Regions from separate parts of the Scandinavium sp. UTDF21-P1B genome, predicted to be linked through region 4. Evidence: predicted binding sites of a transcription regulator. Region 4 holds the regulator's gene; each other region holds the start of a gene.
The links. Region 4 encodes CRP, which controls carbon source genes, mostly activating them, when cyclic AMP is high. Its sites were predicted from a motif close to ATGTGANNNNNNTCACAT; they were not measured.
Positions count from the first base shown of each region.

Region 1: the regulator CRP is predicted to act here: its motif matches at 1,745-1,762, upstream of hpt (hypoxanthine phosphoribosyltransferase).
Region 2: the regulator CRP is predicted to act here: its motif matches at 1,245-1,262, upstream of AB1287_RS09975 (PTS sugar transporter subunit IIB).
Region 3: the regulator CRP is predicted to act here: its motif matches at 1,903-1,920, upstream of AB1287_RS03065 (acetyl-CoA C-acetyltransferase).

Region 1 is NZ_JBFLVD010000029.1:69,897-73,028, reverse strand. It holds gene AB1287_RS20050 (glucose/quinate/shikimate family membrane-bound PQQ-dependent dehydrogenase) at 1-1,685, opposite strand, end outside; gene hpt (hypoxanthine phosphoribosyltransferase) at 1,892-2,428, shown strand; gene can (carbonate dehydratase) at 2,558-3,132, opposite strand, start outside.
Region 2 is NZ_JBFLVD010000013.1:86,885-90,016, forward strand. It holds gene AB1287_RS09965 (SDR family NAD(P)-dependent oxidoreductase) at 1-397, opposite strand, end outside; gene AB1287_RS09970 (TetR/AcrR family transcriptional regulator) at 508-1,179, shown strand; gene AB1287_RS09975 (PTS sugar transporter subunit IIB) at 1,313-1,627, shown strand; gene AB1287_RS09980 (VOC family protein) at 1,795-2,193, opposite strand; gene AB1287_RS09985 (helix-turn-helix transcriptional regulator) at 2,283-3,002, shown strand.
Region 3 is NZ_JBFLVD010000006.1:46,870-50,001, forward strand. It holds gene AB1287_RS03055 (aldo/keto reductase family oxidoreductase) at 1-434, opposite strand, end outside; gene AB1287_RS03060 (amino acid permease) at 545-1,774, opposite strand; gene AB1287_RS03065 (acetyl-CoA C-acetyltransferase) at 1,993-3,132, shown strand, end outside.
Region 4 is NZ_JBFLVD010000018.1:296,799-299,930, forward strand. It holds gene AB1287_RS16500 (YccS/YhfK family putative transporter) at 1-1,558, opposite strand, end outside; gene crp (cAMP-activated global transcriptional regulator CRP) at 1,618-2,250, opposite strand; gene AB1287_RS16510 (OsmC family protein) at 2,557-2,961, shown strand; gene AB1287_RS16515 (phosphoribulokinase) at 3,056-3,132, opposite strand, start outside.

The DNA.
Region 1 (3,132 bases), on a different contig from region 4:
ATCACGCGGCACACCAGCTGGTCAAACATGGTGGCGCCCCACATGTCTGCCCCGGTCAGATCTTTCTTCGGACGGAAGCTCAGATCGGAGAACGGTTGAGTCGGGCTCAGACGGTCGCCTTTGGCGGCACCCTGCGGTACCGGTTTTTCAGGAGCAGGTACCACCAACTGTCCGTTACGGCGATCCAGCACGAAGATGTTACCGGTTTTCGCCGGTGCGTAGACCACCGGCACGGTTTTACCGTCAACGGTGATGTCCGCCAGCGTCGGCTGGGCAGGCTGGTCCATGTCCCACAGATCGTGATGAACGCTCTGATAGCTCCAGGCCAGTTTCCCGGTGGTTGCATTCAGCGCCACAATCGAGCTGGCATAGCGTTCCTGTTCTGGTGTGCGGTTGCCACCCCAGATATCCGGTGTGGTGACGCCCATTGGCAGATACACCAGATCCAGCTTCGCGTCATAGGCGGCAGGCGCCCAGGAGTTCGGCGAGTTCAGGCTGAACTTGTGTTCGTCATTTGGAATGGCATTCGGATCTTTTGCGCCCGGATCGAAGGCCCACAGCAGCTTACCGGTGTTGACGTCGAAGCCGCGAATGACGCCGGATGCTTCACGCGTGGAGAAGTTATCCGTCACGGAACCGGCAATCACGATGATTTTGTCGGTCACAATCGGCGGTGATGTCGGCTCGTACATGCCCGGCGTGGTCACTGGCTGATTAGTTTGCAGGTTCAGCACGCCTTTGTTGCCGAAGGTTTCGCACAGCTTGCCGGTATCGGCATTCAGTGCAAACAGACGACCATCGTTCACCGGCAGCAGGATGCGGCGCGGGCAGTCGGCGACGACGTCAGCAGGCGCGCTGTCTGCTTTGGCTTCGTGATAAGACACGCCGCGGCAGGTCACGTGCTGGAAGAAGGTGTTGGTGTTGAGCTGCGGATCGAAGTGCCATTTCTCTTTGCCGGTCGCGGCATCAAGCGCGAACAGACGCTGGTGCGCGGAGCAGAGATAGAGCATGTTGCCAACTTTAATTGGCGTGACTTCGTTGGTGATTTCACCCGGATCGTTCGGCTGCTTAAGGTCACCGGTGCGGAAGACCCAGGCCTCTTTCAGCTGATGAACGTTATCGGCGTTGATCTGCTTCAGCGGTGACCAGCGCTGACCTTCCTGGTTACGGCCATATGCTGGCCAGTCCTGATCGGCAACCTGGGAAATCGGAGCCGCTGGCGTCACTTCCGTGCTCAGCGTGCCGTTGATTTCCTGCGGGTCGTGGAAGCCTGCCCAGGTCAGAATCCCTGCGCTGACTAACAGCACCACCACCAGCGCGGCAACCGCCCCGGATGAAGGCACAATCAGACGACGCCAGACGAACGGCAGGATAAGCCAGATGCCGAAGAAGACGAGGATATCGCTGCGCGGCGTCAGCGCCCAGAAGTCGAAGCCGACTTCCCAGACGCCCCAAATCATGGTCGCCAGCAGCACCAGCGCATACAGCCACAGCGCCGCGCGCTTACCGCGCCACAGCATTGCGGTGACGGCCAGCATCACAATCCCGGCAATGGGGTAATACCAGGAGCCGCCCAGCGAGACGAGCCAGACTCCGCCAATTAACAGATACAGCCCGCAGAAGGCTGCAAACAGCGCCGTCAGCTTCACCAGAAGCCCGGTCTGTTGTGGTTTTGTTTCTGCCATAGAAAGCACACCTATAAGTCGTTAATTTTTTAATAGCAATTAAGTATAGGATTTAACAAGTGTGATCGGAATCACAAATCTTGCTTTCTTATCTCATACCCCCGAAAAAGTGTTTTACTGGTATACTGCGTGGCTTGCCGATCAACGGCGCGTGCTGAGGTACGTGTGGTTGAGAGATTTATCTCTGAAATCAGATGGTTAGTTAAATGAAACATACTGTTGAAGTGATGATCCCGGAAGCGGAGATCAAAGCGCGAATCGCCGAATTGGGCCGTCAAATTACCGAACATTATCAGGACAGCGGCAGCGACATGGTGCTGGTTGGCCTGCTGCGCGGCTCATTCATGTTTATGGCAGACCTGTGCCGTGAAGTGCACGTCTCCCACGAAGTCGATTTTATGACGGCGTCCAGCTACGGCAGCGGTATGTCGACCACCCGTGATGTGAAAATCCTGAAAGATCTGGATGAAGACATTCGCGGCAAAGACGTGCTGATCGTCGAAGACATCATCGACTCCGGCAATACGCTCTCTAAAGTGCGCGAAATCCTGAGCCTGCGTGAGCCTAAATCACTGGCGATTTGTACGCTGCTGGATAAACCGACCCGCCGTGAAGTTGAGGTGCCGGTTGAGTTTGTTGGCTTCTCGATTCCGGATGAATTTGTTGTGGGTTACGGCATTGACTACGCACAGCGCTATCGCCATCTGCCGTATGTCGGCAAAGTGGTGCTGCTGGACGAGTAAATTGGGCAGGGTGCGGCTTGATGCCCTCTCCCCAACCCTCTCCCACGGGAGAGGGTGCAAACATAAAAAAACGGCGCCTTATTAGCGCCGTTTTGCATTTACCTCCGCCACCCGGCTTTTTTACAGATGTTATTTGTGATTGACGTGGCGAGTGTGCAGGTTGGAGATGCCTTTGCGGTAACCCTGTTCCAGGCTTTCGCGGTTGGTGGCGGTCACGTCGAGATCGCGAAGCAGCCCATCATGGATGCCATACGCCCAGCCGTGAATCGTCACTTTCTGCCCGCGTTTCCACGCTGACTGCATAATCGTTGAATGACCGAGGTTATAAACCTGCTCCATCACGTTCAGCTCGCAGAGCGTGTCCATGCGCCGCTCCTGGGGCATTTCGCCGAGCAGTGAGCTGTGCTTAAACCAGATGTCACGGATGTGCAGTAGCCAGTTGTTGATAAGGCCCATCTCCGGGTTTTCAACCGCCGCCTGCACGCCACCGCAGCCGTAGTGACCACAGATGATGATGTGTTCGACTTCCAGGACGTCCACCGCATACTGCACGACGGAGAGGCAATTTAAATCAGTGTGAACCACCAGGTTGGCCACGTTGCGGTGAACAAAGAGCTCGCCCGGCTCCAGGCCGGTCAGGCGTTCTGCCGGAACGCGACTGTCAGAGCAGCCAATCCATAGAAAACGCGGTTTCTGTGCCTGAG
Region 2 (3,132 bases), on a different contig from region 4:
CCTTTACCGCAGCACGAATGTTGGCGATGACGCCCATCGTATTAATCGCCCACTGACGATCCATTGCCGCATTGTCGATGTCAGGAGCGTCTATGTTCTTTCCCTGCAAAGCAACGGCTGCGTTATTGACAAGAATATCCAGTTTTCCAAGTTTTTCTTTAACTTCACGGATTAACAATTCAGCACCATCAGGATCGCCCTGGTCGGTTTTTATCGCGATTGCACGTACGCCTTTGTTAACGAGAGCAGAGACAACACTAAACGCTTTTTCTTCGGAAGCGACATAGGTGATAGCGACATCCGCCCCTTGCTCTGCCAGCGCCGCAGCAGTAGCGGCACCAAGCCCACGGGAACCGCCAGTAACGAGGGCAACTTTTCCAGAAAGATTCTTGTTCATTTGGATACCTTGTTGTTGAAATTCAGGTTGGAGCCCGGTTAATACGCGACTCATTAAGCGCATAGCAAATACAATACCGATCGATATCATACCGAACGGTATTTTATTGCATGTGCATCGTCAAGCGTTTTATACTGATCGTTATTGAAATTTGGCGAAGGCTTAAAATGGGACGACATAAACAATTTGATGAAGGTGAAGCTCTGGAAGCTGCGCTCTCTGTCTTCTGGCAAAAAGGTTATGAAGGCACCTCATTTCAGGATTTAACTCGCGCGACGGGTGTAGCACGTCCCGGTCTGTACGCAGCATTCGGTAACAAGGAAGCCTTTTTCAGGAAGGCACTTGATCTCTATGAAAGCAAATACATGGGATATATGTCGAAGGCGCTCGATGAACCGACGTCCCGCCAGGTTGTAGAAGGTATCCTGAGAGGCTCCGCCTTCCTTCAGACCACAAATGCGGCTCATCCTGGTTGCCTGGGCATAAACGGTGCACTGGCGTGTTCTGAAGATGCAGAACCCATTCGTCTTGAACTTATTAAACGCCGTGCAAAATTTCAGCTGGCGTTACAAAAACGCTTCGACAAGGCCCGCCTTGAGGGAGATTTGCCCGAGTCGATTGACTGCACAACGCTCGCCTCCTTTGTGATGGCAATTGCGCAAGGCATGGCCGTGCAGGCTAAAGCAGGCGCATCAAGAAAAGCGCTTATCGGGTTAATTAAACATACTCTCTTTACATGGCCTTCTGCTGCGAATGAATGCCAGAAGAACCAAAACGGTTAAACCAACGTCCGCTTCAGGCTTAGCGCCCGGCAGGGGAACAACGACTATGGTTTTGTCACACAACTATGAGGTAGACCTCACTTTATAAGCTTTGCGAGTCATATCCTGTGAGTAATTCTCAGGAGGTAAACACATGAAAAAGCTTCTGATATGTTGTTTGTTTGGAAACACAGCAAATTCTCTCGCCAAAAAGATGCAGCTGCTGGCGGAAAAAAAGGGCCACCCACTCATTGTTGGTGCGGTGGGTCTGGAAAATTTTGCCAGCGTGGCTCCCGCTTTCGACGGATTTCTTGTCGCACCGCATATTCAATATAAGCTCGCTGAAATTGAAGACATTGTTGGAAACTCTCGTTCAATTGCCATTATTGAAAGTCTGCCCTATGCATCACTCGACGCGGAAAAAGTTTTAGCGTTTGTGATGGCACAAATGCCTGAACTGGTCGCCTGACAGCGAAGGCCGCATCTTTTGTGCGGCCTCCTTTCTTCTGCTATAAGCGAAAAGCTGACATTGGTGCGGAGCATAGAGCAGCAATGGCTTTTAGCACATAATAAAGCCATTGCTGATGGTTACCGTTGACCCGTATTGTAAAATTCAAGCCTGAGTGAGCATTATATTCATCGATTAAAACGACTGATGGCAATATCCGTTACTGGCGTGAAGAAGGACACCAACGTTCCTTCAGGATCGCGAATCTGCATTGTTCTGTTTCCCCAAGGCATATTTTTGGGTTCATGAACAAATTCCAGACTGTATTCTTTTAATCTAATGAATGCCTTATCAACATCCTTGACCATAAATTCAAGAATTGCTGAGTGGTTGGACGCAGGCCGGGCGCAACCTTCTTTAAATAAAGCAACGGTTTCTTCGCTCCCAATGGCTATTACTGCCGTAGGCGTTATGATTTCAGCAAACACCGGTGCCAGCCATTCAGCCTGATATCCTGTTATTAATTCATAAAAATTAACAACTTTGTTGATATCTTGTACGATAAGTCGTATTGATACTAATTTCACAGACTACTCCTTATTGCTGCGAGAAGTGCAGCATTCGGGAGAATCATCACTCAGGTCTGCTGACAACGTGGTGGCAACAGGTAAAAAAAATGAGGCGGGCAGACCGACTTTTCCAGATCATTCAGATACTCAGACGGACAAAACTCCCGGTCACGGCGGCCAGGCTGGCTGATGAGCTCGAGGTATCTAAACGCACCGTATATCGGGATCTTGCTGATTTGGCAGGACAGCGGGTTCCGGTTGAAGGTGAGGCCGGGTCCGGCTACAGACTCAGTGAATATTATGATTTTCCCCCTTTAATGTTCACCCCGGATGAACTTGATGCCTTATTGCTCGGCGTTGAACTGGTACAACGCCTGCCGGATGCCACACTTGTCAACAACGCAAAGGATGTATTATCAAAAATATCATCAGTGATTCCGGGTAAGTTGCAGAGTGTTTTAAACCCATCGGCGGTTGCTTTAAAACCCGAAGAGCCGATCGCAACGAAAACTGACACCCGCCAGATCAGAGCCGCAATCCGTGACGGTAGAAAACTGTTGATCGAGTACCGTTCCGCTGATGGAACTCTCTCCAAAAGAGTTGTCTGGCCGATCGTACTTGGCTATGACCAGACTCATTGTCTCCTCATCGCCTGGTGTGAAAAAAAAGAGAGTTTTAGACATTTTCGTGCCGATCGCCTGGTCAGTCTTTTATTATTAAATGAATTTATAGACACTGACAGAAAAGTACTCAGATCGAGATGGGAAGAATGGCGAGAAGCAGAGTTATTACGACTCAGAGAAATAAAACTTTTAAGGGGATTATAATAATAGGCTCCCCTGCATCGCTTATTGAGGTTGGCTGTATCAAACGTATCAGGCTCACAGTTTAGTCTTTTCGTTAGCTCCTCAGGTTTTTACTGGCTGTCTTGTTGATTCTTTGATTTTAAAATTCTCA
Region 3 (3,132 bases), on a different contig from region 4:
TCTTCCAGCGAACCTTCTGCCGGGCCATGGACGCTAATCATGCTGCGCAGGTTGACCACGTCCAGCGCTTCCAGGCCGAGATTGCGCAGGTTGTCTTCCACCGCCTGAGTCAGCTCCGGTGCAGAAAGTGCAGGCAGCCAGTTACCCTGCTCGTCACGGCGGGCGCTGACTTTCGTGACGATTGTCAGTGACTCCGGATACGGATGCAGCGCTTTTTTGATGATTTGGTTAGTGACGTGCGGGCCGTAAAAATCGGAAGTGTCGATGTGATTCACGCCCGCTTCAAGCGCGGCCTGCAGAACTTTAACCGCCATCTCCGGATCTTTTGGTGGACCGAACACGCCGGGACCGGCGAGCTGCATCGCGCCATAACCAAGACGCCAGACTTCGCGATCGCCAAGAGTAAAGCTGCCGGACTGTGTAACGCTGGACATAACTGTTTCCTCATAATGGCTTAACCGAATCAGTGTAAACCGATTCGCTGAGGAGAGAGGGGAATAAAGTTTAACGGAATGTGCGGCAGGCAAGCCTGCCGCGGCGGTGTTTAACTGAAGAACATCACTGAGACGCAGAGCAAACCCACAATCAGCGTGATGAGGCTGCCCGCCGAGCGGTAAGGCTTGAGGGCCGGAATCAGGTACGTGGAGAGCGTCGGCATAATAAAGAGGATCATCGCAATCAGCGGGCCGCTGATGGCATAGATCATTGAGATGGCATTCGGGTTGATGCAGCAGACGATAAAGGTCACCGTCGACACCAGCAGAATGGAGATGGCGCGATTAAACGCGCGGCTCTTGCGGATGCCCGCGACATTCAGCGTCGCGCGGACCATTTCACTCGCCCCTTCAATCACGCCAAAGTAGGTGCCGAGGAACGACTTCGACATCGCCACAATCGCCACAATAATCCCGGAAACCGCCAGCCAGTGCGGCGCAGCGGGCATCATTGCCAGCGCGGAAAGAATGGTGACGCCTTCATTTTTGGCATTCACGATGTAGCTTTCCGGAATGGCCAGCAGGCAGCTGAACACGAAGAAAAGCACGCTCAGGCAGATAATCAGATAGGCAATCCGCATAATTTTTTTGCATTTATCCATGGCCTGCTCGCCGAACTTCTCGCGCCGGTCGATGGCGAAGGTCGAGATAATCGGCGTATGGCTAAAAGCGAAAACCATCACGGGAATAGAGAGCCAGACCTGGTGCAGCGTTTGCGGCGTAAACGTCAGCCCCTCGCTAAACATGGTCGGCTGCCAGTCGCCTGTCAGGTAGAGCGACAGGAACAGGAAATACGCAATCAGCGGGAAGACCAGAAAGCCCATCACCTTCAGCGTGGCGTGACGGCCCATCAGGAAGATCAGGTTCAGCACCAGGACCACCACCAGGCTGACCGCCATGCGGATGCCGAGGGTGACGGTCATCTGTTTCGCCAGCTGTTCCGTCAGCGAGTTAGTAATGGCAACGGCGTAAATCAGCACCACCACAAAGAAGGCGATGAAATAGAGCGCGGTAATAAGATTACCGATCTTCTTGCCGTAGTAGTGACTGACGGCGCCGGTGATGCCAACGTTAGCGGGCAGGTTAGCGGAGAGGATAAAGCGGCAAAGCGCGCGGTGTGGCCAGTAGGTTAACGGCCAGGCCACCAGGGCCGTAATCAGTAACACCATGGCCCCTGCGGACCCTAACTGAATCGGCAGAAACAGGGTGCCCGCCCCTACCGCAGTACCATATAAGGCGAAACTCCATAGGGTTTCGTCTTTTGACCATAATTTCGACATTTTTTGAATCTTTAAACCAGATAACGAAAAAACAGCGGCGAGTTTACTCCATTTCAGCCCCCCCAGGGGGAGGAGATTTGTTTTAATCGGTGAGATGGCAGATGAATGTTAAGTGAAGGAAAATCCCTTTGTGATAAAACTCACTTTTCGTAAACAATTGCGATAATAGTTGATAACAATGCTCTACTATAGCGCTGTTTATTTGCGCAGAGGTCGGGATGAAAGACGTCGTTATCGTAGGTGCTGTACGTACGCCTATCGGCTGTTTCCAGGGCGCGCTCTCGCGCTTTACCGCGGTCGAATTGGGTAGCGTCGTGGTGAAAGCGCTGGTTGAACGCACCGGGCTGGATCCGCTGGCGGTCGATGAGGTGATCCTCGGGCAGGTGCTGACGGCCGGTGCCGGGCAGAACCCTGCGCGTCAGTCGGCCATCAAGGGCGGATTGCCGAATACCGTTTCGGCCATCACCATAAACGACGTATGCGGCTCTGGCCTGAAGGCGCTGCATCTGGCGACCCAGGCGATTCAGTGCGGTGAAGCCGATGTGGTGATCGCGGGCGGCCAGGAGAACATGAGCCGGGCGCCGCATGTGCTGACCGACAGCCGCACGGGCGCACGACTGGGCAACAGCCAGCTGATAGACAGCCTGGTCCACGACGGCCTGTGGGATGCCTTCAATGATTACCATATGGGCGTGACGGCGGAAAATCTCGCCCGGGAATACGGCATATCGCGTGAGCTGCAGGACGCCTGGGCGCTCAGCTCCCAGCAAAAAGCGCGACGAGCCATTGATTCAGGCCGCTTTCGCGATGAGATCGTGCCGGTGGTGAATCTGCAAAAAGACGGGCTGGCGCAGGTGGTGGACACCGACGAACAGCCGCGTACCGACGCCAGCGCTGAAGGCCTGGCGCGTCTGATGCCGGCGTTTGATTCGCTCGGTTCAGTGACCGCCGGGAACGCCTCATCCATCAACGATGGCGCGGCGGCGGTGATGATGATGAGTGAATCGAAGGCGCTGGAGCTGAACCTGCCGATCCTCGCGCGCATTCGTGCGTTTGCCAGCGTCGGGGTCGACCCGGCGCTGATGGGCATTGCCCCGGTTTATGCCACGCGCCGCTGCCTGGAGCGGGTGGGCTGGCAGCTCGCCGATGTCGATCTGATTGAGGCCAATGAGGCATTTGCCGCCCAGGCCATTTCAGTAGGTAAGGTACTGGAGTGGGATGAAAAGCGCGTCAATGTTAACGGCGGAGCCATTGCGCTCGGGCATCCGATTGGTGCGTCCGGCTGCCGTATTCTGGTATCGCTGGTGCATGAAATGATCAAGCGGGATGCCCGCAAGGGGCTGGCGACGCTGTGTATC
Region 4 (3,132 bases):
CCTGCTGGGCATTCTTTCGCAGCAATCCGCTTTGCCACTGCGGCCAGAGCCAGACCATGCCACCAAAGGCAATCAGGCAGCCTATCAGCGTGTCGATCAGGCGGGCGACAATGAACTGATCGCCATTCAGCGTCAGCAGCTGAATGGTATACACCGCGGTGACCGTAAAACCGACGGTCGCCCAGCCGTAGCTTTTACGGATAATCAAATAGCTCACCAGCGTAATAATCAGCATGGCCGCCAGCGCGTAGCCTTCAGGGGCATGAAAGTGCAATGTGATACCGGCGATGGTCAGCCCGGCAAGCGTGCCTGCTGCGCGGTGAAAAATTCGTACCCTCGTTGCGCCGTAGCCGTTCTGCGTGACCAGAAGAACCGTCATCAGGATCCAGTAAGGTTTGGGCAGGTGCAACGCGGACCCCATCAGGCTGGCGATGCTCAGCATGACGCTGATGCGCGCCGCATTGCGCAGTGCAGCTGATTTTAGTGACAGATAACTTTTCAGCGCGGCAAACAGCGGCAGGCGTCGCTCGTTATCAGCCATCAGGTTGCGTGGGTAGAGCGGTCTTTGCATGCGTAGTACCCGCGCAATGCGGCCAAAGTGCCAGACGCAAAACTGCCCGACGGGATTATCCGGATGCTGGCGGGCGATCTTTTCCAGCGCGCCGATCTGCTTATCCATGCTAAAGCGTAGCGGAAAGCGGTGATACAGAATGTCATCGGCCATCACCCGCAGACGTGCGGCGATGGTTTGTGCGTTCCAGCGGATCACCGCTTCGGCGTGGCTACGCTCGACCAGCTTTTGCACCTCGGCGGGCTGATGCAGGCTGACGGAGATGTGCTCCTGTAAATCGAGCCCCATCTGAAAGGCGCGCAGCAGGCGTTTATAATCGTGGTTTTTGTTAGCGGCGAGCATATGCAGCTGCTGATAGCACTGGGTAATGAGATCAACGGCCTTTTGCTGGCGAGTCAGCAGCGGTGGCAACGCTTTTTCCGGATCGGTGTGCTGGGTCAGCAGGCTGTATTTGGCTTCGCAGTAATCGGCCAGCTGGCGGTAAAGCAGGCTCAGGGACTCGCGCAGGGGCTGTTCGCGCCACATCCAGAACCAGAACCAGTTAAACAGCCCGTACCACAGCGTGCCCAGCGCGTAGATAAGCAGCGGCTGCCAGACAGGCATGTTACCCGCGAGGCTCAACGTAAAAATCGAGGCGATCAGCGATGCGGGCAGCAGACGCGCATGCAGCGAACTGATTTCGGCGGTAACGCCCAGGGTCATTGCCAGGACGGTCAGAATTAAGGGCAGCGGCACGGTGTGTGCCAGCAGCAGCTGTACCGCCAGGCTGCATCCGGCAAACAGCGAACCACCAACAATCAGGCGTTTAAAGAAGCGCTTGTGGGGCGTGTCGAGACCGGCAATGTTGCAGCAGGCCGGGACTAAGGAGAACAGCAGACCGTACTTGAGATACCCCAGCACCAGGCCGATAGCCACAGGGGTGCATAACACCAGGGTTTGCCGCAGTGCGTAGTTAATTTCCGGGTGATAAATTAGCCTGCGCCACATAGCAATAGCAGTAGAGACAAAAACGGCGTACTGCAGGAGCAATACGCCGTCAAGCGAACTTAGCGGGTGCCGTAAACGACGATGGTTTTGCCGTGCGCGGAGATCAGGTTCTGATCTTCCAGCATTTTCAGGATACGGCCAACGGTTTCACGGGAGCAGCCCACGATCTGACCGATTTCCTGACGGGTGATTTTGATTTGCATACCGTCCGGGTGGGTCATGGCATCGGGCTGTTTTGCCAGGTTCAACAGCGTCTGCGCGATACGACCGGTAACGTCGAGGAAGGCAAGGTTACCTACTTTTTCAGAAGTGACCTGCAGGCGACGTGCCATCTGAGAAGAGAGGCGCATCAGAATATCCGGATTCACCTGGATAAGCTGACGGAATTTTTTATAGGAAATTTCAGCCACTTCACAGGCGGTTTTCGCCCGGACCCATGCACTACGCTCCTGGCCTTCTTCGAACAGGCCAAGCTCACCGATGAAATCGCCCTGGTTGAGGTAAGAGAGAATCATCTCTTTGCCTTCTTCGTCCTTGATGAGTACTGCCACAGAGCCTTTCACGATGTAGTACAGCGTTTCTGCTTTTTCACCCTGGTGAATCAGCGTGCTCTTGGAGGGGTACTTATGAATATGGCAATGAGACAAGAACCATTCAAGGGTAGGGTCTGTTTGCGGTTTGCCAAGCACCATGCGCGGTTATCCTCTGTTATAAGCTGACTCCAGCGGCAGACACGACACTGCCACTGGCTTTGCATTCATATCCTTCCCTGTACCTGGGAAGTCGGCTGTCGGATTTGACTGCAGCCTGTTGTCTGATGTCCTCTGCATACATGCATTACTTCAATGTATTACTGTAGCATCCCGACTGTTTTAGCATAGCTTTTGCCGCGTGTCTCCTGGTGTCTCGCTTCAGCATGACGCACGTCGCCTTCCGTTGCGAGATTTGTTATGTGCGCGTAATCTGTCAGGAAAATTGCAACTCTGGAGTTAACAATTATGCAAGCGCGTGTGAAATGGGTTGAAGGCTTAACCTTCCTCGGTGAGTCAGCTTCTGGCCACCAGATCCTGATGGACGGCAACTCCGGGGATAAAGCGCCAAGCCCGATGGAAATGGTGCTGATGGCAGCAGGGGGGTGCAGTGCGATAGACGTTGTTTCCATCCTGCAAAAGGGCCGTCATGACGTGACGGACTGTGAAGTGAAGCTCACTTCAGAGCGTCGCGAGGAAGCGCCGCGCCTGTTTACCCACATCAACCTGCACTTCATCGTGACCGGTAAAGATCTGAAAGAAGCTGCGGTATCGCGTGCGGTGGATCTGTCTGCGGAAAAATACTGCTCTGTGGCGCTGATGCTGGAGAAAGCGGCGAAAATCACCCACTCGTTTGAAGTGGTGGAAGGGTAATGCCCTCTACGGCCTGATGCCCTCACCCCGATCCTCTCCCCGTGGGAGAGGGAGCAAACATTAAAAACCTTCTCTTCAGAGAAGGTTTTGCAATTTATATCGCCCGACCTTCTATTAACCGCTCGACCAGCGGCGTCATAATCAGCTCCATCGCCAGCCCCATCTTCCCGC